Regions from separate parts of the Pantoea rwandensis genome, predicted to be linked through region 3. Evidence: predicted binding sites of a transcription regulator. Region 3 holds the regulator's gene; each other region holds the start of a gene.
The links. The regulator LexA, encoded in region 3, represses DNA repair genes until DNA is damaged. The targets are predictions, from matches to a motif close to TNCTGTATGTACATACAGNA.
Positions count from the first base shown of each region.

Region 1: a site for LexA is predicted at 1,877-1,896, ahead of dinB (DNA polymerase IV). Genes of this name have one in related genera too.
Region 2: a site for LexA is predicted at 4,137-4,156, ahead of LH22_RS13625 (metal-dependent hydrolase). Genes of this name have one in related genera too.
Region 4: a site for LexA is predicted at 2,362-2,381, ahead of LH22_RS15185 (DNA translocase FtsK 4TM domain-containing protein). Genes of this name have one in related genera too.

Region 1 covers NZ_CP009454.1:3,821,722-3,827,842, reverse strand. The annotation lists gene lpcA (D-sedoheptulose 7-phosphate isomerase) at 1-134, shown strand, start outside; gene LH22_RS17595 (class II glutamine amidotransferase) at 184-951, shown strand; gene dpaA (peptidoglycan meso-diaminopimelic acid protein amidase) at 922-1,665, opposite strand; gene dinB (DNA polymerase IV) at 1,909-2,964, shown strand; gene LH22_RS17580 (sugar ABC transporter substrate-binding protein) at 3,140-4,210, opposite strand; gene LH22_RS17575 (ABC transporter permease) at 4,238-5,236, opposite strand; gene LH22_RS17570 (sugar ABC transporter ATP-binding protein) at 5,233-6,121, opposite strand, start outside.
Region 2 covers NZ_CP009454.1:2,990,057-2,996,177, reverse strand. The annotation lists gene LH22_RS13645 (multidrug effflux MFS transporter) at 1-800, opposite strand, end outside; gene osmE (osmotically-inducible lipoprotein OsmE) at 992-1,327, shown strand; gene LH22_RS13635 (DUF6515 family protein) at 1,382-1,783, opposite strand; gene LH22_RS13630 (L-cystine transporter) at 1,982-3,373, opposite strand; gene LH22_RS13625 (metal-dependent hydrolase) at 3,527-4,117, opposite strand; gene kduD (2-dehydro-3-deoxy-D-gluconate 5-dehydrogenase KduD) at 4,252-5,013, opposite strand; gene kduI (5-dehydro-4-deoxy-D-glucuronate isomerase) at 5,026-5,862, opposite strand; gene hxpB (hexitol phosphatase HxpB) at 6,097-6,121, opposite strand, start outside.
Region 3 covers NZ_CP009454.1:161,520-167,640, forward strand. The annotation lists gene zur (zinc uptake transcriptional repressor Zur) at 1-268, shown strand, start outside; gene LH22_RS00715 (CsbD family protein) at 334-546, opposite strand; gene dinF (MATE family efflux transporter DinF) at 710-2,032, opposite strand; gene lexA (transcriptional repressor LexA) at 2,159-2,773, opposite strand; gene LH22_RS00730 (diacylglycerol kinase) at 2,879-3,247, opposite strand; gene plsB (glycerol-3-phosphate 1-O-acyltransferase PlsB) at 3,375-5,798, shown strand; gene ubiA (4-hydroxybenzoate octaprenyltransferase) at 5,862-6,121, opposite strand, start outside.
Region 4 covers NZ_CP009454.1:3,321,092-3,327,212, reverse strand. The annotation lists gene cydD (heme ABC transporter permease/ATP-binding protein CydD) at 1-195, opposite strand, end outside; gene trxB (thioredoxin-disulfide reductase) at 342-1,307, opposite strand; gene lrp (leucine-responsive transcriptional regulator Lrp) at 1,829-2,323, shown strand; gene LH22_RS15185 (DNA translocase FtsK 4TM domain-containing protein) at 2,443-5,910, shown strand; gene lolA (outer membrane lipoprotein chaperone LolA) at 6,086-6,121, shown strand, end outside.

The DNA of each region.
Region 1 (6,121 bases), 670 kb from region 3:
GCGGCAAAATGGCAGGCACAGCGGATATCGAAATTCGCGTACCGCATTTTGGCTACGCTGACCGCATTCAGGAGATTCACATTAAAGTGATTCATATCCTGATGCTGCTGATCGAAAAAGAGATGGTTAAGTAATGACGCGTCACTCCTGCTCACGCGGGAGTGCTGACTTAAGGCGGTTGCTATGTGCGAATTGCTCGGGATGAGCGCCAATGTCCCCACGGACATCTGTTTCAGTTTTACCGGTCTGGTGCAGCGTGGCGGCGGAACCGGGCCACATAAAGATGGCTGGGGCATCACTTTCTATGAAGGAAAAGGGTGCCGCACATTTAAAGATCCTCAGCCCAGCTTTAACTCACCGATCGCCCGCCTGGTGCAGGAATACCCGATCAAATCACATTCCGTGGTCGCTCATATCCGCCAGGCGAATCGTGGTGAAGTGTCGCTGGAAAACACCCATCCGTTTACCCGCGAGCTGTGGGGACGTAACTGGACCTACGCGCACAACGGGCAGCTGAAAGGCTACAAACAGCTGGAGACCGGGACTTTCCGACCCGTTGGCGAAACGGACAGTGAGAAAGCGTTTTGCTGGATCCTGCATAAGCTGTCTGAGCGTTATCCGCGCACTCCGGGCAACTGGCCGGCGGTATTTCGCTACATTGCTGAGCTGGCGGCTGACATGCGTGAGAAGGGCGTGTTTAACATGCTGCTGTCGGACGGTCGTTATCTGATGGCGTTCTGCTCGACCAATCTGTATTGGATCACTCGGCGTGCGCCATTTGGCAAAGCCAAGTTGCTCGATCAGGATGTAGAAATTGATTTTATGCAGCAAACAACGCCGAAGGACGTTGTGACGGTGATTGCGACACAGCCGCTGACAGGAAATGAAACCTGGCACCGGATAGTGCCAGGCGAGTGGGCATTATTTTGCCTGGGTGAGCGCCAGGAATGACTTCGAGGCAGCATCCGGTGTAGCAATCACCGGCGTGCTGTTCACCGCATATTGACCCGTCGTCGTCACGTTAACCGTTGGCGGTATGTGGTACTTCTCAAAGTACGCATAACCTGGCTGCAGTTCACGCCAGAAGTTGATGTACGTTGAGTAGCGATGACGCTGCATGTTGCTATCGGTCATATGGAACGGATAGATATTGATCTGTACATCCTGCTGACCGTTGCGCAGCGCAGCGTTGACGTAGGTAAAGATCTCATCCATTGATGCGTTGGTCATGGCGTAACAGCCAATTGAGACGCAATCACCGTGAATCATCAAATAGTTACCGTCATAGCCTTTATCACGATCGTATTGATTCGGGAAGCCGGTATTAATCGCGCGGTAGAAACGGCTGTCCGGTTTTAACTGGTTCAGCTTAACGTTATAAAACCCTTCCGGACTTTTAAAATCGCCCTGACGACGCTTAGGCCCTAAACCGCCAGAGAAATTACAAATGCGATAGCTGTCCAGCAGACGATATTCATTACCGATTTTGCCGTACAGTTCCAGCGTACGCTCTTCCTTGAAGATCTGAATAAAAACAGGGGTGCCAAGTAATTGTTTCTTTAACTCTTTGCTCACCGGTGCCGACAGTTGCGTTGGCTCTGGCGAAATGGCCCAGCTAAGGACTGGCATAAGAATCATCGCAAGCCACAATGCGATTCTGCCCATTCTGTGTGTACCTTGAAGTGAAGAGAGACGATGACGCTGAGCGTCTTGGTATTGCATTATCGGAAATATCCGCTACCGCAGCGCAACATTAACATTGTCTGAGGTTTAATCAAGACAGTCTCCGAGAAAATGGTGCAATCCTAAGGGGATTACGACCAGAATTTTGTAAACTTTAATTCGTCGCTCAACAAATATTGCCGAAGTTTTTTCCTGCTGTATACTTATCCAGTATTCGGAGGGCGTATGCGCAAAATCATTCATGTCGATATGGACTGCTTTTTCGCGGCCGTTGAAATGCGCGACGATCCTTCATTAACGGATATCCCAATCGCCATTGGCGGCAGCCGGGTGCAGCGTGGCGTTATCAGTACCGCCAACTATCCCGCGCGCAAATATGGCGTGCGCAGCGCAATGCCGACGGCAATGGCGCTCAAGCTCTGCCCGCATCTGAAATTACTGCCTGGACGCTTCGATGCCTACAAAGAGGCGTCACGCCAGATCCGCGATATTTTCGCACGCTACACCCCATTGATTGAGCCCTTATCACTGGATGAAGCGTATCTTGATGTCACCGATAGCGAGCATTGTCAGGGCTCAGCGACGCTAATGGCGCAGGCGATACGTGCCGATATCCTGCGCGAAACCGGTTTAACCGCCTCGGCGGGCATTGCGCCGATCAAATTCCTCGCCAAGATCGCCTCCGATTTGAATAAGCCCAACGGGCAATACGTCATTACACCGCAAGTGATGCCGGATTTTTTACTGACGCTGCCGTTGAGCAAAATTCCAGGCGTAGGAAAAGTGGCGACCAAAAAACTGGAAGAGATGGGACTGCGAACCTGCGCCGATGTGCAGAGAGCCGATCTCGCCTTGCTGCTGAAGAGATTTGGTAAATTCGGCCGCGTGCTCTGGGAGCGCAGCAACGGCATTGATGAGCGCGATGTGGTGGTGGAGCGCGAACGCAAATCGCTCGGTGTCGAACGCACGCTGATGGAAGACATCCACAACTGGGAGCAATGTCTGGCCATCATTGACTATCTCTATGCTGAGCTGGATCGACGCCTGACAAATATCCGGCCCGACAAGCAAATTGCGCGTCAGGGCGTGAAGCTCAAATTTAATGATTTCCAGCAGACCACGCAGGAGCATGTCTGGCCGGTGCTGAACAAGGATGACATGATCGCGGTGGCGCGGCAGGCATGGGATGAACGGCGTGCCGGACGCGGCGTGCGCTTGGTGGGATTGCATGTGACGCTGGTGGATCCGCAATTGGAGCGGCAGTTGGTGTTGGGTTGGTAAAAACGGCGATCTCATCAGCGTGATGCTGGTTAGCAGCGATAGGTCAGCCCGACCGCCGCACAGGCCATTTCTGATACGCATAAAAAAAGCTGCCATTTAAAACGGCAGCTCTCCTTGAGTATGGTCTTAGTTAACCAGCATGCCGGCTTAAGCGCCGCCATATTCAGCCACTAAATCACTTCTTAGCGTACTTCGCTTCCAGTGTGGCAAACCACGGCGCAACAAAATCGTTGTTCACACCCCAGCCCGGAATGATCTTGTTCAGGGTTGCCACGTTAATCGCCCCTTGTTGGCTGTTCAGCAACTGCTGCGAAATGGAAGACGCTTTAAACTCGTAGCTTGCCGGAGTGGCTTCACCCGCGATTTTATTGGCTACTAAGCGCATATTGACCGCACCGATGGTTTTTGGATCGACCGCGACCGTCTGCACCCATGGACTGTTCTTCTCATGCATCAACTGCAAGTCCTGGTTGGATACGTCAATACTGTAGATTTTGATTTCAGTACGACCATTCTCCTGCAGCGCTTTGTAAGCACCCTGACTGAATGCGTCCCACGATGCCCAAATCGCATCTATTTTGCCTTTTGGATATTTTGCCAGGATCGCACCCACTTTGTTGGCGGTGTCGCCCTGTACATCGGTAGAAACTGCGCCAATGGATTCCAGCTGATGAATGCCTGGATTCTCTTTCAGCAATTTCTCATACACCACCTGGCGACGTTCCTGCGGCGGGAAGCCTGCGACCCACAGTTTGATGATGTTGGCTTTACCATGGAAATCACTGATCAGCTGACCCAGTGACGCCTGCGCCAGTGAGGCATCATCTTGCGCAGTGACGGTCACGCCATTGATCGGCGTATTCACCGGGGTATCAAAGACGGACAGTTTGATACCTGCATCGACAATGTGTTGCACCAGCGCGGTGGAGTAGGGTTCTTTGCCGTGAGAGAGAATGATGCCATCGTATTTCTGGCTGATCGCCTGATTAACGAAGTCCTGGAAACGCGCATCATCGCCATTACTCAGGAAAGTACTGACTTTAAAGCCCAGTTGACGACCTTGCTGAATGGCACCGGCAATAAACTGCGTGGTGTTATCGTCTGAGCCCAGGTTACGGATGATGGCGATGCGCACCGGGCCTTCGTGATTCGCAATCGCAGCAGGGACCGGGGTAACCGTATCGGCAAAGGCAGCGCTGGCATTCAGCAGGCTTAATGCCAGCAGCGAAAGGGTCATTTTTTTCATTAGGATCTCTTTCTCAGTAAACGCGCCTTAGCGGCGCTGAATATAGGTAATCGCCAGGGCCAGAGCCAGCACCAGGCCTTTGATAATGTCCATGGCGTAATAAGGCACGGACAACATCACCAGCCCGTTCTGCAACACACCAAGAATCACCGCGCCCACCAGCGTACCGAGCGCGTTAGGTTTGCCGGAACCGGCCAGCGAGAAGCCGATCCATGCCGCGGCAACGGCATCCATCAAATAACCGCTGCCGGCATTCACCTGGGAAGAACCAATACGTGATGCCAGCAAAATACCGCCCAGCCCGGCCAGCAGGGATGCGAGTACATAGGCCAAAACGCGATAGCGCGTGGTGCGAATGCCGGAAAGGCGTGCGGCTTCTGGATTGCCCCCCAGCGCGTACATGCGACGGCCATGTTTGGTTAACGACAGTGCCAATTGCGCCACAATCGTCACCACCAGCATGATGATCACAATGGTCGGCACCTGACCCAACAGACCGAACGCTGCGGGGATGGTGCCTTCCGCCATATCGCCGCTGGGCATCACCATATTCTCGGTAATCGAACCGCCGAAGCTGTAAGTCATCGCCACGCCCTGAATCACAAACAGGGTTGCCAGCGTGGCCAGCATGTCGGGAATGCGCAGAATCACGATCAGGAAGCTGTTGAGCAGCCCCACCAGGGTGCACAGCAGGAGCGTAATGATGATCGCTTCGGTAGTGCCAAAGCCGTGCCAGACAAACAGCGAAATCACCAGCGCATTGGCCAGTGAGGCCGTTGAGCCCACCGACAAATCGAAGCCGCCGATGGTCAGCGAAATCGACACGCCAATCGCAATCACCGTGACGATCGCAATCGAACGCAGAATGTTGATGATGTTGGTGGGCTCGAGGAAGCTGTCCGATGCCAGACCAAACCCGGCGATCAGGATCACCACGGTCAGCAACATGCCCCATTTATAGAGAAAATCGAATAATTTATGACGCAGAGAAGGCTGCGGATTCAGGGATAGTTCTTTGCTGCTCACGCAGGGGTTCCTCCGGTGGAATAAAGCAATAGCATCTCTTCAGTGGCCTCACGACCTTCCATCTCTGCCACAATGCGCCCATCCCAGAGCACACAAATACGATCACATAAGCCGACAAGTTCGGAAAACTCGCCCGAAGCGTAAATGATGCCTTTGCCTTCGCGCGCCAGGCCATCAATCAGGCTGAACAGATCGGTCTTAGCTTTGATATCAACGCCTTTGGTCGGCTCATCAAAAATCAATACATCGGCGTTGTTGCGTAGCCATTTCCCAATTGCCACTTTTTGCTGATTACCGCCCGATAGACGACGCAGAATCTGCGCCGGGCCAGTGGTGCGCACGTTGAGGCGCTGAATCACCTCTTCAGCCCAGCGCCAGGCCTGACGATGGCCGAACAGACTCCAGCGGGAAAAACTGTTGTCGGCGCTGACGCTCAGGTTCATGCTCACCGGCTCATCGATAAAAATACCTTCCTTGCGACGCTCTTCCGGCACCAGAGCCATGCGGTTTTCCACCGAATCATGAGGAGAACGCGGCCGCCACGGTTTGCCGTGCAGCTCGCCTTTTTCGACGCGGCTTTTGCTGGCGCCAAACAGCGCCTTACACAGCTCGGTTTTCCCCGCGCCCGCCAGGCCAGCGATGCCGAGAATTTCACCTTTGCGCAGATGCAGTGAAATATCTGCCAGCAGCTGGTCATCGTGCAAACCCTCCACCGACAGCAGCAGCGGTTGTTCGCTACGTTCGCGTCGTGGTGGATAGACATCGGTCAACTGGTGTCCCAGCATCTTCTCAACGATCTGCTCCCCGCTCAGTGCGGCCATTGGGCAGCTCTCAATCAAGCGGCCATCACGCAACACGGTTAAGCGATCGCAAATTGCTTTGAGT
Region 2 (6,121 bases), 1.5 Mb from region 3:
TGAGATGCAATAATCAGGCCGAATCCATTGGCAGCAAAACAAAAGCTAAACGCCTGGGGTGACAGGCCGTAGATTTGCTGTAACACAAATGGGGAAGCGCCGATATAGGCAAACATGCCGGACATCATAAAACCCTGCGTCAGACAGAAGCCCATGAAGGGACGATGAGTGATCACCTGGCCGAGTGCTGCCCAGGCGGAAAAGATTGAGCCCTGGCTGCGACGTTCAGCGGGCAGCGTTTCGTGCAGTTTCCAGCGTGCGAGGAAGATCAGCAGTACAGCGATACAACCGAGTACCACAAAAATGCCGCGCCAGTTCAGCACCGTCATTAACACACCGCCGAGCACCGGTGCACCAATTGGCGCCAGGCCATTCACCAGCATCAGCAGGGCAAAGAAGCGAGTCAGTTCATGGCCGCTGTACATATCGCGTGCGATAGCGCGTGACAACACCGCGCCGCCTGCACCCGCCAGACCTTCAAACAGACGTGCTACCAACAGAGAGTGAATGTCTTTTGCCAGCGCGCAGCCAATCGACGCGATAAATAACAGCACCAGCGACAGCAACAACGGGCGGATACGGCCAAACTTGTCGCTCATCGGGCCAAACAGCAATTGTCCGGCGCCGAGGCCCAGTAATCCTGCGGTTAAACTTAACTGCGCGGTGGCGGTTTCGGTATGCAGATCGCGCGCCAGTTCAGGTAAGGCAGGCAAGTACAGGTCGATACAGAGCGGTCCAAGTGCCGCGAGCAGGCCCAGCGTAATGGCGTAAACCAGCCGATTAGAGTGTGCAGGTGTCATTGATCCTCTGTTTTATTGATGTCTTAAGATTTTTTTTGCCGGGAGATTATACGAAGCGTGAAGCGGCAACACAGCAACTTTACGTAAAACTAACGCTTCAGAATGGGCTTAAAGCGAAGCCATTAAGTTGATAAATCTGGATTTATGTTCCAGGCTTAGTGTGACATGGACAAAGTATGAGGAATATAAAGATGAATAAAGTGCTGGGATGTATCGCTGCCGCTATGACGCTGGTAGCCTTATCGGGTTGTACGACTTATGACAAAGCCGAAAGCTATGTGACTAAGCCGGTAGTTAAAGATGTGAAAAAAGGAATGACGCGCGATCAGGTACGCCAGATTGCGGGTGCGCCATCAACTGAAATTACCATGGTACATGCCCGTGGTACTTGCCAGACCTACGTGCTCGGCGAGCGTGATGGTAAAGCACAGACCTACTTTGTCAGTTACAACGATGTGGGCCGCGTGATGAACTACGGCTTCCAGAGCTGTAAAGACTACGATACCGATCCGCAAGCTGCACAGTAATTCTTGCCGAATACAAAAAGGCCCGTCGATGACGGGCCTTTTTTCGTTTTACACTTACAGTCCGTACGGGCGGGGCACTTCAACATAATTGCCGCCCATCTCACGCTGATAGTAATGACCTTCCTGCACGTAATAGCGTTTTCCGTTGAAATCCAGCACGCGCATTCCGCCCTCTGGCGGTGCTTCAGGCGCCTGAACGACGACATAGGTATCGCCCTGACGCTGGTAGTAGTTGCCATTCAGCATGTAATAGGTGAGACCGCCAATCAGTACCGCAGTAGCCGCTTCAGGTAAGAAGCGCAACGGACCCGGGCCGCCCCAACGTGGGCCACCTCCCCAATGTGGACCTCCACCCCAATGTGGACCTGGGCCGGGGCTCCAGCCGTAAGGGTGGGCAAAACTGATGGCTGGCGTTAATAAGGTTAACGCCAGCACCGAGGCGATAACGTTTTTCATCGGTGATTCTCCTGCTATGACTGATAGCAGAATTCGCCTTTTAATGACAAAACTCAAGTGAAAAGTGGCTGATTTTTCGTCTGTTTACCATGCTTAACGCTTTCCTGACGCTAGCGCCACGATCGGGGGGAATTGCGGAGTTACAGCCATAAAAAAACGGCAGGCGATGAGGCCTGCCGTTGTTCTGTTGCGTCGGAATTAGCGATGCGCCAGTTCAGCGTGCTCGTCGCTTTCCAGCACTTTTTTATCGGTCAAACCGAGCCAGCGACTGGTGAGTGAACCTGCTGTCATCGAACCATTGACGTTCAATGCGGTACGGCCCATATCGATCAGCGGCTCGATGGAAATCAGCAGGGCAACCAGTGTGACTGGCAAGCCCATCGCTGGCAGCACAATCAGCGCAGCGAAAGTGGCACCGCCGCCAACACCGGCAACACCGGCCGAGCTCAGCGTAACGATACCGACCAGTGTCGCAATCCACATCGGATCAAACGGGTTAATGCCGACCGTTGGTGCAACCATCACCGCCAGCATGGTCGGGTACAAACCGGCGCAACCGTTCTGACCAATGGTGGCACCAAAGGAAGCCGAGAAGCTGGCAATCGATTCCGGCACACCAAGACGGCGCGTCTGCGTTTCCACGTTCAGCGGAATGCTGGCCGCACTGGAACGGCTGGTGAAAGCGAAGGTGATCACCGGCCATACTTTGCGGAAGAAGCGCATCGGGTTGATGCCGTTCACGGACAGCAGCAGGGCGTGCACGCCAAACATGATCGCCAGACCGAGATAAGAGGCCACCACAAAACCGCCCAGCTTGATGATATCCTGCAGGTTAGAGCCCGCCACCACTTTGGTCATCAGCGCCAGCACACCGTACGGCGTCAGCTTCATGATCAAACGCACCAGTTTCATCACCCAGGACTGCAGCGTATCAATTGCCACCAGTACGCGCTCGCCTTTGACTTTGTCATCCTTCAGCAGCTGCAATGCCGCCACGCCGAGGAAGGCAGCGAAGATCACCACGCTGATGATCGAGGTTGGGTTAGCGCCCGCCATATCGGCAAACGGATTTTTCGGGATAAAGGAGAGCAGCAGCTGCGGCGTACTGAGATCTGCGACCTTGCCTACATAGTTGCTCTGGATCGCGCTCAAACGTGCGGTTTCCTGAGCACCCTGCACCAGGCCTTCTGCGCTCAGGCCAAACAGCCCGGTGACCATCACACCCACCAGCGCGGAAATCGCGGTGGTGAACAGCAATACGCCAATGGTCAGCACGCTGATCTTGCCGAGTGAAGAGGCATTATGCAGGCGCGCGACAGCGCTCAGGATCGACGCAAACACCAGCGGCATCACAATCATCTGCAGCAACTGGACATAACCGTTGCCGACAATGTTGAACCAGCTGATTGAATCCTTAACCACCGGGCTGTTTTCGCCATAAATGGTTTGCAGCGCCAGACCGAACAGCACGCCAATCACTAAGCCAGTCAGCACGCGTTTCGACAAGCTCCAGCTTTGGTTGCCAATGCGATTCAACAGAATCAGCAACGCAACAAAGGCGATGATATTAATAATGAGGGGAAAATCCATACTCGACTCCAGAGGTGTGCCGCGCAGCACGTTTGGCTGGCACGGAAAACAGTAAGTTCCCGTCAGGGAATGTCAGGAATGTTACCAGTTCAGGAAAGTGCAGGCTTATACTCAAAAGGAATGGGTTATAACTTTATTGATTGATTTGCCTGATTATTGACCGTTTTGACCATTAACCAGCCGACCGACACCATTTTGCAGCGTATTAAACAGTTGCTCGGGCCAACCGTTGGCACCAAAAGAGGGCATGCCAGCGGGAAACCACAGTGCATATCCGACCAATGCGAGGCAAAGTGCGCGCTCCAGCTGATTACCTTTTTGGCTGTTGAGCAGCGGCAAACGGAAACGCCAGCGGCACGGCCACAGCAAGGGGACGCCTGCGGGGGTCAACATGTCGGCGACGATGTGACTGAGATAGCCCAGCGTCATCCCCTGTAAGACATCGGCAGGCAGGAACCAGTCCGCCGGGACGTTAATCTGGAATAGCCACAGGCTGACCGCCACCGCCAGCAAACTGTGGGTAAATCCACGATGACCAAAGGCGCGAGCGATAGGTTGCGAGATCCATTTAAGGCGCTGGCCTAACACGGATTTAGGATGGTCAATATCAGGTAGCAGACAGGTCAGAAGTGCAGCAGGCACGAGATGCCACCAGTCGGCGCTGGCCATGACTGGCGTCAGCTCCGCACGCTTAGCAAAAATCGCGCTGGCAATGGCAAAAATGATATGGCCTTCGGCCGTCATGGTGAAACCTGGCTGCAAAAACTGTCGATGCATCCAGTATAGGGATTTATCCAGTGAAATAGAACGGTGACGCTGTAACGAAGCGTTAATATTTTTCGCTTTCCCGCGTCATAATGACGCGGGAAAAGAACAGGTTAGCGTGCTAACCATCCACCATCAACGGCCAGCGTGTAGCCGTGCACATAATCTGCAGCGTCAGAAGCCAGAAACACGATCGGACCCATCATGTCATCCGGAACACCCCAGCGTCCGGCAGGGATGCGCCCAAGGATCTCTTCATTGCGCGACTCATCATTACGCAGTTGTTCGGTGTTATTGGTCGCCATGTAGCCAGGAGCGATGGCATTCACGTTAATGCCGTGTTTCGCCCACTCATTGGCCATCAGCCGCGTTAAACCCATCACCGCGCTTTTTGACGCCGTGTAAGAGGGCACGCGGATGCCGCCCTGAAAGGAGAGCATTGAGGCGATATTAATAATTTTGCCGCCGTTGCCCTGAGCGATAAACTGACGCGCCACCTGCTGAGACAGGAAGAACAGGCTTTTGCTGTTGATGTTCATCACATCGTCCCAGTCCTGCTCGCTGAAGTTGAGCGCATCTTCACGGCGGATGATGCCCGCGTTATTCACCAGAATATCGATACGTCCTGCCTGAGCCACGGCTTGCTCAACAATCTGCGGCACCCCTTTCGGCTGAGTCAAATCGGCCTGAATCGACCAAAAGCGGCGGCCCAGGGCTTCAACTTTAGCCTGGGTATCGGCAGGACCGGCACGGTTAACGCCGATGATGTCACAGCCGGCTTGCGCCAACCCTAAGGCCATCCCCTGACCTAAACCGGTATTACAGCCGGTGACCAGCGCGATTTTGCCTTCAAGATTAAATGCGTTAAGGATCATCTTTCGCTCCTGTTAGCGCAGCGCGCTGATGCTGACGTGATCCATGTCATCGAACACCTGGTTTTCGCCCACCATGCCCCAGATAAAGGTATAGCGCTGTGTGCCCACACCGGCATGGATTGACCAGCTCGGTGAAATCACCGCCTGCTCGTTGTGTACCAGTAAATGTCGCGTTTCCTGCGGCTGACCCATCATGTGGAAAACGGCGCTATCATCTGCCATATCAAAGTAAAAGTACACTTCCATACGACGTTCATGGGTGTGGCACGGCATGGTGTTCCACAGATTGCCGTCATCAAGACGCGTGAGTCCCATGGTGAGTTGGCAGGTAGGTAACACATCCGGCACGATAAATTTATTAATGGTGCGACGGTTTGAGGTCGCAGCATCGCCTAACGTGGCTTTGACTGCATCCTGCAGGGTGATCTTTTTATCCGGAAAACGGGTATGTGCGGGTGCGCTGTTGTAGTAAAACTTCGCTGGAAGGTTGGCGTTGCTGCTGCGGAAAACCACGCTTTTGGCACCCTGGCCAACATACAGCGCCTCCTGATGGCCGACCTCCCAGGTTTTGCCATCGACGTCAATCAAGCCCGGTCCGCCAATGTTGATCACGCCCAGTTCGCGGCGTTCGAGAAAATAGCTGACGCCCAGCTGTTTGCCGACTTCCTCGCCGATCGTCACCGACTGCTGGATTGGCATAACACCCCCAATGATGATGCGATCAATGTGGCTGTAAGTGAGGGTGTAATTGTCGGCCGCAAAAATTTTCTCGATTAAAAATTCGCGACGTAATCCGGCGGTGTCCAGATTTTTTGCATGCTCAGTATGAATGCTTTGACGAACGTCCATCTCAGACCTCTCAAAGTTAAAGGAAGTGTCCCGAAGTGGGTCTTTGGGCATCTTAGGCAGGATGGGATGTGAATTCAATAAAAATGAAACGTTGTTTTATTTATTTGTGTGAGCGATCAAATACGCGCGGTTATTGCCGTAGTGAGTATTCAGAGGAACAATGGAAAGCGTTGCCCACAGGTGGGCAACGAGAGTGGATGGGCTGCGTCCTGGCCCGACACAGGCGTATCAGAATTAATTGAACAGATGCTCAGCTTTT
Region 3 (6,121 bases):
TGTGGTTTGCCACCATTTCGACGAGCCTGCGCATACTTCGGTGATGCTGGTGTGTGATGGTTGTGCGGCAGTCAGTGAAAAACACGCACACGGCGTAGAAAAGATTATTTCGGGATTGGCCGATCAGGCCGGATTCTCACTGCGCCACACGGTTATTGAAGCCCATGGTTTGTGCGAGAACTGCGCAGAAGTCGCAGCGTGCAATCATCACGATAGCTGCGATCACGATCATGAGATTGATACGAAAAAGAGAGTGAGAAAAGGGTGAGTGGCACTTCCTTGTGCCTTGCCGACGGGTGATCGGCGGGGTAGGAGCATCTTCCTTAATTTCGGTTACCAGCGGTAATCTTTATTGTGACTTTCCCAGTCTTTCACTTCACTTTCGGCCTGGTCTTTCGCATAGCCGTAGCGTTCCTGAATTTTACCCACAAGCTGATCGCGTTTACCTTCGATGACCGTCATATCGTCATCCGTCAGCTTGCCCCACTTCTCTTTCATTTTCCCTTTAAACTGCTTCCAGTTACCGCTCGCTTCGTCTTTGTTCATCATAATCCTCCACATCATCCTGAGTGAGATGCGATGTTCTCCTAATAAATCAGGAAATCACCCACACAACGCGCTACTCAATTGCGCCGTTTGAGATAATTATAGTAGCCAGATAGGATTACGCAAAAAATACAGAATAATCTGTAGGTTACGCTTCGCTTATTCAAACAGTGAACCAGCTGTCGTGTCGCCAGTGACGTCGCCACATCCACCAGAGCGTCAAGCCGCGCAAGGCAAGAAACACCGTCACCGCCAGCCATAAGCCGTGATTACCGAGCCACGGGAGTGTCAGTAAGGCAAGCCCATAACCCACTGCCGCCATCACCATGCTGTTGCGCATTTCACGCCCACGCGTGGCGCCGATAAACATACCGTCCAGCAGATAACACCAGACACCGATCAGCGGCAGAATCACCTGCCAGCCAAGATAACGATCGGCCATCTCTCGCAGTGGCTCAAGCGAGGTGAGCAACGCCACAATTTGAGGGCCGGTTACCGCATAGATGGCGGCGAACGCCAGGGCAACGATACCGGCCTGACGGCAGGCAGCATGCCAAATCAGTAATAAGCGACTGCGATCTCGTGCTCCCACCGCTTCACCGGAGCAGGCCTCCACGGCATAGGCAAAACCATCCAGCGCATAGGCCGTAAACGTCAGGAACATCAGCAGTACGGCATTCACCGCAACAACATCTGGCCCTAAACGCGCGCCCAGCAAGGTGAGTGACGCGAAACAGATTTGCACCATAAGCGAACGCAGCATGATGTCGCGGTTGAGCCGGAACAGGCGTGCCGCATCACCACGCCAACTCTGTTTTAGCAGATTGAAAGAAATGCCACGCAACTTAAGCACACGTACCACCATCCATAACCCCACTCCCAGCGTGACGTACTCTGCCACCGCCGTTGCCGCCGCCGCACCCGCAACGCCCCAGTGAAGCTTCAGCACAAACAGGAGATCGAGCAGGATATTCACCAGGTTACCGACAATGAGCAGCACCATCGGCGCTCGCGCATATTGCACGCCGAGCAACCAGCCTAAAATCACCAGATTGGCTAAGGTCGCCGGTGCGCTAAGCCAGCGAATGTTGATAAAAATTTGTGCCTGGTGCTGCACTTCCGGGCTGCCGCCCATTAATGAGGCTGCGACCAAACTGAAGGGCGCGCGCAGTAATAAAAACAGCACGCCCGCCACCAGAGCGATCAACAGAGGTTGCGTCAACGCCCGCGCCAGGGCGGTTTTATCGTTCGCGCCAAACGCCTGCGCAGTCAAACCCGTGGTGCTCATGCGCAGGAACAGCAGCAACATAAAGATGAAACTGGTCGCCGTTGCACCTACCGCCACGCCACCGAGGTAAATGGGACTATCGAGATGGCCAATCACTGCCGTATCGACGACACCGAGCAGCGGAACGGTAATATTGGAGAGAATCATCGGCAGCGCCAGCCGCCACAATGCTTTATCTGAAGAGGAAAACAGCCGCATTCGCCCGTTCCATTGTTGCGCTGGCCAATCGGACCATTAACCGGCAATCAGCCTGAGGAGGAAAATCAGTGTATCAGACTGCGGTCAGTACAGTGACCAACCGCAGCGGGGGAATTCAACGAGAGATTAAAGCCATTCGCCGTTACGTACGATACCCACAGCCAGACCTTCAACGGTCAGAGCCTGCTCACGGGTATCGACTACAATTGGCTGGAATTCGGTGTTTTCTGGCAGCAAATGCACAATGGCACCCTGCTTTTTCCAGCGCTTGACGGTCACTTCATCATCAATACGCGCCACCACAACCTGACCATTACGGACTTCCTGAGTTTTATGCACTGCAAGCAAGTCGCCATCCATAATCCCGATGTCTTTCATCGACATACCACTCACGCGCAGCAGGAAATCAGCGGTAGGTTTAAACAGATTGGCATCAACCTGATAGTGCGCTTCGATGTGCTCTTGCGCCAGCAGCGGCTCACCGGCGGCCACGCGACCGATCAGCGGTAACCCTTCGGAGACTTCTTCTTCCATTAGCAGGCGGATGCCGCGAGATGCGCCGGATACAATCTCGATGACGCCTTTACGCGCCAGTGCTTTCAGGTGTTCTTCCGCAGCATTGGGCGAGCGAAAACCCAGTTGCGCAGCAATTTCCGCACGCGTTGGCGGCATGCCGGTCTGGTTAATGTGGTCGCGAATCAGATCATAGACCTGTTGCTGCCTGGTGGTTAACGCTTTCATCCCGCCCCCTGGTTGTTTATACAGTCGCTGTGAGTATATACAGGTATTGGCGAAATGAAAACCAAAACAGAGGGAAAAATCAGCGGTTTGAAGATTCTGGAATACCTATCGCAAATGCGACCAGAGCAGCGCGATCCAGACAAACAGAGCCAGTAAGATAGCCAGCAATACCGCCGCTGAGCCCATATCTTTTGCTCGTCCGGCTAAAGGATGGCGCTCTTGCCCAATGCGGTCCACCACCGCTTCGATGGCGCTATTCAGGATTTCAACGATGATCACCAGCACCACGGAGCCAATCATCAGCACACGGGAAATCGCATCAACATCCAGCCAGCAGGCCACCACAATCGCCACCAGTGCGGCAATGGCTTCCTGACGAAATGCGGCTTCATGTTGCCAGGCGGCGCGCAAGCCCTGCCAGGAATAACCGGCTGCATTCACTATTCTTTGAATACCGGTGACGTTATTTGCCATGCTTTGGAACCCTTGATGTGATTTGGCGTCAATATGTGGGCTGTTTGAGGTCGTGTAAGCCACAGATCTTCGTTGCACTTTCTGGTATGCTTGCCGCGCTTTGCTAACAAGAGGCTTTAAGTTGTCTATGTCAGGTTGGCGTAAACTTTATTACAAACTATTGAATTTACCACTCTCTTTTTTGGTAAAGAGTAAGGTCATTCCGACCGATCCTGTCTCAGAACACGGGATCGATCCGACGCGTCCAGTGATGTATGTTTTGCCTTATGATTCAAAGGCTGACCTGCTCACTCTCCGGGCGCAGTGCCTGAAACATGATCTGCCCGATCCGCTGGCTCCGCTGGAGATCGACGGCACGCTATTGCCGCGTCACGTGTTTATTCACGATGGCCCACGCGTATTCCCCTATTTCGTTGCCAATCCTGAGTCGGTGAAGCTATTCCACGACTACCTCGATTTGCACCGCAGTAATCCGAATCTCGACGTCCAGATGTTACCGGTTGCGGTCATGTTTGGTCGTGCGCCAGGACGTGAAATCCAGGGTGAAGATACGCCGCATCTGCGCATCCTTAATGGTGTAGAGAAATTCTTCGCCATTTTGTGGCACGGACGTGACAGCTTTGTGCGCTTCTCGCCAACCGTTTCCCTGCGCCAGATGGCGACAGAGCACGGCACCGATAAGTCGATTGCCCAGAAGCTGGCACGCGTGGCACGCATTCACTTCGCGCGTCAGCGTCTGGCTGCAGTCGGGCCACGTCTGCCCGCACGTCAGGATCTGTTCAATAAGCTGCTGCAATCCAAAGCGATTGAAAAAGCGGTTGAAGATGAAGCGCGCAGCAAAAAAATCTCGCACGAGAAAGCCCAGCAGAATGCCGTTGAGATGATGGAAGAGGTCGCAGCGAACTTCTCGTATGAGGCCATTCGCGTCACAGACCGCGTGATGGGCTGGCTGTGGAGCCGTCTTTATCAGGGCATCAACGTCAACGGTGGCGAGCGTGTGCGTCAGCTGGCGCAAGATGGCCACGAAATTGTGTATGTGCCCTGCCATCGCAGTCACATGGACTATTTACTGCTCTCTTACGTGCTCTACCATCAGGGCCTGGTGCCGCCACACATCGCGGCCGGCATCAACCTGAACTTCTGGCCAGCGGGTCCGATTTTCCGTCGCCTGGGCGCTTTCTTTATCCGTCGTACCTTCAAGGGCAACAAACTCTATTCCACGGTGTTCCGTGAATACCTGGGCGAGTTGTTCAGCCGCGGATATTCAGTCGAGTATTTCGTTGAAGGCGGGCGCTCACGCACGGGCCGACTGCTGGATCCTAAAACCGGCACGCTGTCGATGACGTTGCAAGCCATGTTGCGCGGCGGTAGCCGTCCGATTACGTTTGTTCCGATCTACATCGGCTATGAACACGTCATGGAAGTGGGTACTTACGCCAAAGAGTTACGTGGCGCGGCCAAAGAGAAAGAGAGTTTCCTGCAGATGGTGCGCGGGTTACGTAAACTGCGCAATCTTGGCCAGGGCTACGTTAACTTCGGCGAACCCCTGCCGTTGATGAACTATCTGAACAAAAACGTGCCGGAATGGCGTGATGCGATCGATCCGATTGAACCGCAGCGTCCGGCATGGATGACGCCGACCGTGAATGATATTGCGGCACGTCTGATGGTGCGCATTAACGAAGCCGGTGCAGCCAACGCCATGAACCTGTGCGTCACCGCGTTGCTGGCTTCTCGTCAGCGTTCTCTGACGCGTGAGCAGTTGATTGAGCAACTGGAATGCTATACCCAGCTGCTGCGTAACGTGCCTTATTCGCCGGAAGCGACTGTGCCGGAGATGAGTGCTGAAGCGCTGCTTGATCACGCCATGGGCATGAACAAGTTCGAGACGGAACAAGACAACATTGGCGATATCATCATTCTGCCGCGCGAGCAGGCCGTCCTGATGACCTACTACCGCAACAACATCCACCACATGCTGGTCATGCCATCGCTGATTGCCGCTATTGTGCAGCAGCATCGTGAGATCAGTGAGGCGGAGCTGCTGCGTCAGGTGAGTCTGGTTTACCCGATGCTGAAGAGTGAGCTGTTCCTGCGCTGGGATAACGCCGAGCTGCCAGGCGTGCTGAATGCCCTCTGTGCTGAGATGGCACGACAAGGCCTGATTACCGAGCATGATGGGCAGTTACGCATGAATCCAGTGCGTCACCGCTCGCTGCAATTGCTGGCTGCCGGTATCCGTGAAACGTTGCAGCGTTTTGCCATCACCTTCGCCATTCTGAGTGCCAAGCCGACGATTAACCGCGGCACGCTGGAGAAAGAGAGCCGCACGCTGGCGCAGCGTTTGTCTGTGTTGCATGGCATTAATGCGCCAGAGTTCTTCGACAAAGCGGTATTTACCGCGCTGGTGCTGTCACTGCGTGATGAAGGCTACATCAGTGATTCAGGCGATGCCGATGCGGAACGCACCCACATTATGTGGCAGATGCTGGCAGAGCTGGTGACCGGTGATGTCCGTTTGACTATTGAAAGCGCTGTAGCCCACGAATAACGTCGGGCATCAAAAACAGAAAGGCGACCCTCAACGGGTCGCCTTTTTTATGGCATTAACCACTTAAAACAGGTCAATAAATGGCTGAGTATTGAGAAGTACGCCGATAAACAGCACCAGCCCAACATAGTTATTATTCAGAAAGGCCTGGAAGCAAGGATCGCGTTCACGTTGAGCAATCAGCTTTTGTTGATACACAAAGAAGCCGCCCGCCACCAGCAGTGACCAGTAAAACGCACCGTTCAGATGCAACATCAATCCCACCAGCGCCATTAGCCCCAGCGTGGCCAACTGCAATAAGCCGATGATCAACTTATCGAAAC
Region 4 (6,121 bases), 1.2 Mb from region 3:
ATCAGTCAGCAGGGCACCGCGCGGTTGTTGGGCGACGATAAGATTCTGCAGCAGCGAGGCCAGCAACCAGGCTTGAGCAATAATCACCAATGCACCGGCAAAACCGAATAGCGATGCGGCACGTAAACTGCTTGCGCCGTGGAGACGTTGCTGACGTAGCCAGCGAAGAAGATGTTGCTGCCGTGATTTTTCCATGCGAAGCCGTTTGATCACTGATGGAGAGAGGCAAAACCGGATAAAGTATCCGGAAATATTAAGCGCATGAACTTTAGCATGCAGGCAATAAAAAAGGCGACCTAAACAGGTCGCCTCTTTGCAATTATGATCAGCTTATTAACAAGTTACAGATCGGTTTTAACAAGCCCGTCAAGGTAGCGTTCTGCATCCAGCGCCGCCATACAGCCGGTACCGGCAGAGGTGATCGCCTGGCGATAAATATGATCCATCACGTCACCCGCCGCAAATACGCCTGGAATGCTGGTCTGGGTCGCATTGCCCTGCAAGCCGGACTGCACTTTGATATAGCCGTTTTCCAGCGCCAGCTGGCCGTCGAAAATGGCGGTATTCGGGCTATGACCAATCGCCACAAACAGCCCGGCAACATCCAGCATTTCCGGCTCTTCACCTTTGGTGGAAAGCAGTTTCACACCGGTGACACCCATCTGATCCCCGACCACTTCTTCCAGTGTGCGATCGGTGTGCAGTACGATGTTGCCGTTGCGCACTTTATCCATCAGACGATCGATCAGGATTTTTTCCGCACGGAAGCTATCACGACGGTGAATCAAATGGACTTTCGCCGCGATATTTGCCAGGTAAAGGGCCTCTTCCACCGCGGTATTACCGCCACCAATCACCGCGACTTCCTGATTACGATAGAAGAAACCGTCACAGGTCGCACAGGCGGAAACACCTTTGCCTTTGAACGCCTCCTCCGAAGGTAGACCCAAATAACGCGCGGATGCACCGGTCGCGATGATCAGCGCGTCAGCGGTGTACTCACCGCTGTCACCCGTTAAACGGAAGGGGCGGTTTTGCAAATCAACCGTGTGAATATGGTCGAAAATAATTTCGGTGTTGAATTTTTCGGCATGCTCTTGCATACGTTCCATCAACGCCGGGCCGGTCAGATCGTTCGGATCGCCTGGCCAGTTCTCAACTTCAGTGGTCGTGGTGAGCTGACCGCCTTTTTCCAGCCCGGTGATCAATACCGGATTCAGGTTAGCGCGCGCGGCATAGACTGCAGCGGTATATCCGGCAGGACCGGAGCCTAAAATGAGCAGCTTACTGTGTTTGGCCGTACTCATGCGTTCCTCAGTTTTTTTACGACAACATAGTTTTTGATTGTAGGGAAATTAGCGCAGCAAAAAAAGGTTTCAGCAATTTTGATAACAATCGCTGTAAGCGGCGTAGTCGATGAGTGCAAATTCTGCACGTCGATTGCGCCAAAAGGGGGCAATGCTCGGCAAATTCTGGTGCAGCAGCATAAAAATTCTCATTTAAAAACAGCAACCCAGAACTCTATCTGGCATCTTGTACTGAATTTGGATGTTTTACTTTGACAATCGCCTGCTGTTTTGCGAAAACATTACCAGAAGCGGAGAATATTTAGCGGTTCAAAACAGAATTTCATTTCTGTTTTGCACGTTTTTGCCGGATAAACTCAGTCTGACATTGGTAATGACGCATGATGTGGACAGACAACATACGTCATACGGATGGAAGCGTTACTGCACAGACTTATCGTCTTCACTTCAGTAAGGCCCTGAACAATGAGCGTTTTCAGGGTGTGGCAGGTAAAGGGAAGGAATTAAGAGAGACAATAATAATGGTAGACAATAAGAAACGCCCCGGAAAAGATCTGGACCGTATCGACAGAAACATTCTGAATGAATTACAGAAAGACGGCCGTATTTCTAATGTTGAGCTTTCAAAACGTGTTGGCTTATCACCTACGCCGTGTCTTGAGCGTGTGCGTCGCCTGGAACGTCAGGGCTTCATTTTGGGTTACACCGCACAACTGAACCCACATTATCTGGATGCTTCACTGCTGGTATTTGTTGAGATTACTCTGAATCGTGGTGCGCCAGATGTGTTTGAACAATTTAACGCCGCTGTGCAAAAACTTGAGGAAACTCAAGAGTGTCACCTCGTTTCCGGTGACTTTGACTACCTGTTGAAAACCCGTGTACCGGACATGTCCGCCTACCGTAAGCTTTTGGGTGAAACCTTGCTGCGCCTGCCGGGCGTAAACGACACCCGTACTTACGTGGTGATGGAAGAGGTCAAACAGAGCAATCGTCTGGTGATCAAAACCCGGTAATGCAGGGCAGGTGCAAAACTTGCAGGAATTCGGTACACTCCTGTGAATTCATACAGGACCAGCGTCGGGCTTGCCCGGCGCTGTTGCCTTCTTAATTTACAGGCACCTGGAGAGTTCTCTTGAGCCAGGAATATACAGAAGATAAAGACGTTTCGTTACAACCGCTGAGCAGTGGACGCAGGCTGCTGGAAGCGTTGCTCATCCTTGTGGCCCTGTTCGCCATCTATTTGATGGTGTCGCTGGTTAGCTTCAATCCTTCCGATCCAAGCTGGTCGCAGACCGCCTGGCATGAACCGATCCATAATTTGGGCGGTAGTGTCGGCGCATGGCTGGCGGATACGCTCTTATTCATTTTCGGCGTGATGGCGTATGCCATTCCTCCGGTCATCATTGGTTTGTGCTGGATTACATTCCGTCAGCGCGATCGCCAGGATTACATCGATTACTTTGCGGTGGGCTTACGCCTGATTGGCGTGCTGGCGCTGGTGGTGACCACTTGTGGTTTAGCTGCGCTGAACGTTGATGACATCTGGTACTTTGCTTCGGGCGGTGTAATTGGCAGCCTCGTCAGTAATGCGATGGCGCCCTGGTTTAGTTCTGCCGGCGGCACTTTGACGCTGATCTGCGTGTGGGCGGCAGGCATAACCTTATACACGGGCTGGTCGTGGCTAACCATCGCCGAAAAAATCGGGAGCGTGGTGATGGGCGTACTGACCTTCGCCAGCAACCGCTCTCGTCATGACGAACCCTGGCAGGAAGAAGAGGAGTACGAAGAAGAGGAAGAGCATGCCGAACATGCTGCGCCTTCACTGCGTGCTGCGCAATCGCATGATGACGATGATGACGTTCTGCTGGCTAAACCGCGTAAGGTGGCTGAGCCTATCGCCGAACAGCTGCCGGATGATCCTCTGCTAGCCAAAGCCAGTGCCGCGACAGCCGCGGCCATTGCGGTGACCGCCGAAGCTGCACACCAGGCGCCCGTTGTGCCGTCACCCGTGGTCAATGCACCCGCCGAAGCGGCACCTGTTGCTCATACCCCTGAGGTGCCTGCGGCAGTAGCACCTGTTGCGGTACCGCCTGCGCCTGAACCGGTTATTCAACCCGCACCGCCGCTGTATCGCTTTGAAGTTCCGGGCGAACCGGCACCCTCAGCGTTTTCACCCGTTGATGACGATGAAGGGCCACGCATGGGGAACTGGCAGGATGCCGCTCAATCATCTGCTTCTCTGAACACTGCGGCAGCCGCAGCAGTGGGGGCAGCTGCTGCGAAAACGGCTTCTGCGTATACACCAGCCTTCGATGTGGTGCCGGAGCGTGATTACAATCCGCAGGTGAAGCAGGGTATTGGCCCTGAATTGCCGCGTCCGAACAAAATTAAACTGCCAACACGTCGTGAACTGGCTTCTTACGGCATTAAGTTGCCGTCACAGCGTATGGCAGAAGACAAAGCGCGCGAAGAAGCCGAGCAGCTGTTGCCTGAAATGACAGCGACCTATCATGAACCCTCACAGGATCATGAAGAGGATACCGCCTTGCAGGAAGCACACCTGCGCGAAGCGTTTGCATCTCAGCAACAGCAGCGTTATGCAGAAAGCGGACAGCATCAAGTCGAAGAAGATGAAGAGGCTTTACATCAGGCGCAGTTGGCCAATCAGTTTGCAGCTCAGCAGCAACAACGCTATCAGCAATCTGAAACCAATGAAGGCCCTGTATTTAACCTTGATACTTCATCAGCCTTTGATTTTTCGCCAATGAAAGATTTGGTCGATGACGGCCCAAGCGAGCCATTGTTTACCATCGCTGCAACGCCTGAGCCGGAAGCGCCTGCGCAGTGGCAACAACCTGCTGCACCACAATCCGAAGCGCCTGCGCAGTGGCAACAACCTGCCGCACCACAATCCAAAGCACCTGCGCAGTGGCAACAACCTGCCGCACCGCAGCCAGAAGCCATGCCATCGCTGAATGAGCACAATAGCCCATGGTCGTCATCCGAGACCGAAAGCTATGCTGCGCCAGCAGAAGCGCCTCAACCGGCCGCCCCTGCGCAAGATAGCCTGTTCCATCCATTCCTGGTTCGTCATGAACGTCCGTTGGAAAAGCCTTCTACGCCGCTGCCGACGCTTGATTTGCTGACCTCTCCGCCTTCGGAAGAAGAGCCGGTGGATATGTTCGCGCTTGAGCAGACAGCACGATTGGTTGAAGCGCGTCTGGCCGATTATCGTGTGAAAGCCGAAGTCGTCGGTATTTCACCAGGTCCGGTGATCACCCGCTTTGAGCTGGATCTTGCTCCTGGCGTGAAAGCTGCGCGTATTTCTAACCTGTCGCGCGATTTGGCTCGTTCGCTTTCAGCTGTCGCGGTGCGTGTGGTTGAAGTGATTCCTGGCAAACCTTATGTCGGCCTGGAATTACCGAACAAACATAGGCAAACCGTCTATCTGCGCGAAGTGCTGGATTGTGACAAGTTCCGCGATAACCCGTCACCGCTGTCGGTGGTGCTGGGTAAAGATATCTCGGGTCAACCGGTGGTGGCCGATCTGGCGAAGATGCCGCACCTGCTGGTTGCTGGTACGACCGGTTCCGGTAAGTCGGTTGGTGTGAACACCATGATCATCAGCATGCTGTATAAAGCCACACCAGAAGAAGTGCGCTTTATCATGATCGACCCGAAAATGCTGGAGCTCTCCGTCTACGAAGGCATTCCGCATTTGCTGACTGAGGTGGTCACCGACATGAAAGATGCGGCGAACGCGCTGCGCTGGAGTGTGGGTGAGATGGAACGCCGCTACAAGCTGATGTCTGCTCTGGGCGTGCGTAACCTTGCCGGTTACAACGAGAAAATTGAGCAGGCTGCTGCCATGGGGCGCCCAATTCCAGATCCGTTCTGGAAGCCGGGTGACAGTATGGAGACCACGCCGCCTGTGCTGGAAAAACTGCCGTACATCGTAGTGTTGGTGGATGAATTCGCTGACCTGATGATGGCGGTGGGCAAGAAAGTTGAAGAGTTGATTGCTCGCCTGGCACAGAAAGCGCGTGCGGCGGGTATTCACCTGGTGCTGGCAACGCAGCGTCCGTCGGTAGATGTGATTACCGGCTTGATCAAAGCCAACATCCCAACGCGCATCGCCTTTACGGTGTCCAGTAAAATTGACTCACGTACCATTCTTGATCAAGGCGGCGCGGAATCACTGTTGGGGATGGGTGATATGCTTTACATGCCGCCTAACTCCTCAATGCCGGTGCGTGTCCATGGTGCCTTCGTGCGCGATCAGGAAGTGCATGCGGTAGTGCAGGACTGGAAAGCGCGTGGACGTCCGCAATACATCGACAGCATTACCGCGGGTGAAGAGAGCGAGAGTGCAGCGGGCGGTCTTGATGGTGATGAAGAGCTTGATCCGCTATTCGATCAGGCGGTCTCATTTGTGGTCGAGAAACGTCGCGCCTCTATCTCCGGTGTTCAGCGCCAGTTCCGTATTGGTTACAACCGTGCAGCGCGCATCATTGAACAGATGGAAGCGCAGGGTATTGTTTCTGAACCGGGCCATAATGGTAACCGCGAGGTGCTATCACCGCCGCCGCACGAGATGTAATCTAGCGCACGCCATGACTTACTTCTGGGCCAGTTAACACTGGCCCGTTGTTTATCTGCAGAACGATCCCCATATCGATGGGAGCTTTCGGCTTTTTCTTCTGTCGAACAGACAGAGCGGCAACTACGTTTAATGCAGTAAGTGTCGGGAAACCATGAATAAGGAATCGAATCAGATGAAATTACGCGTTATTGCCTGCGGCCTGCTGGCC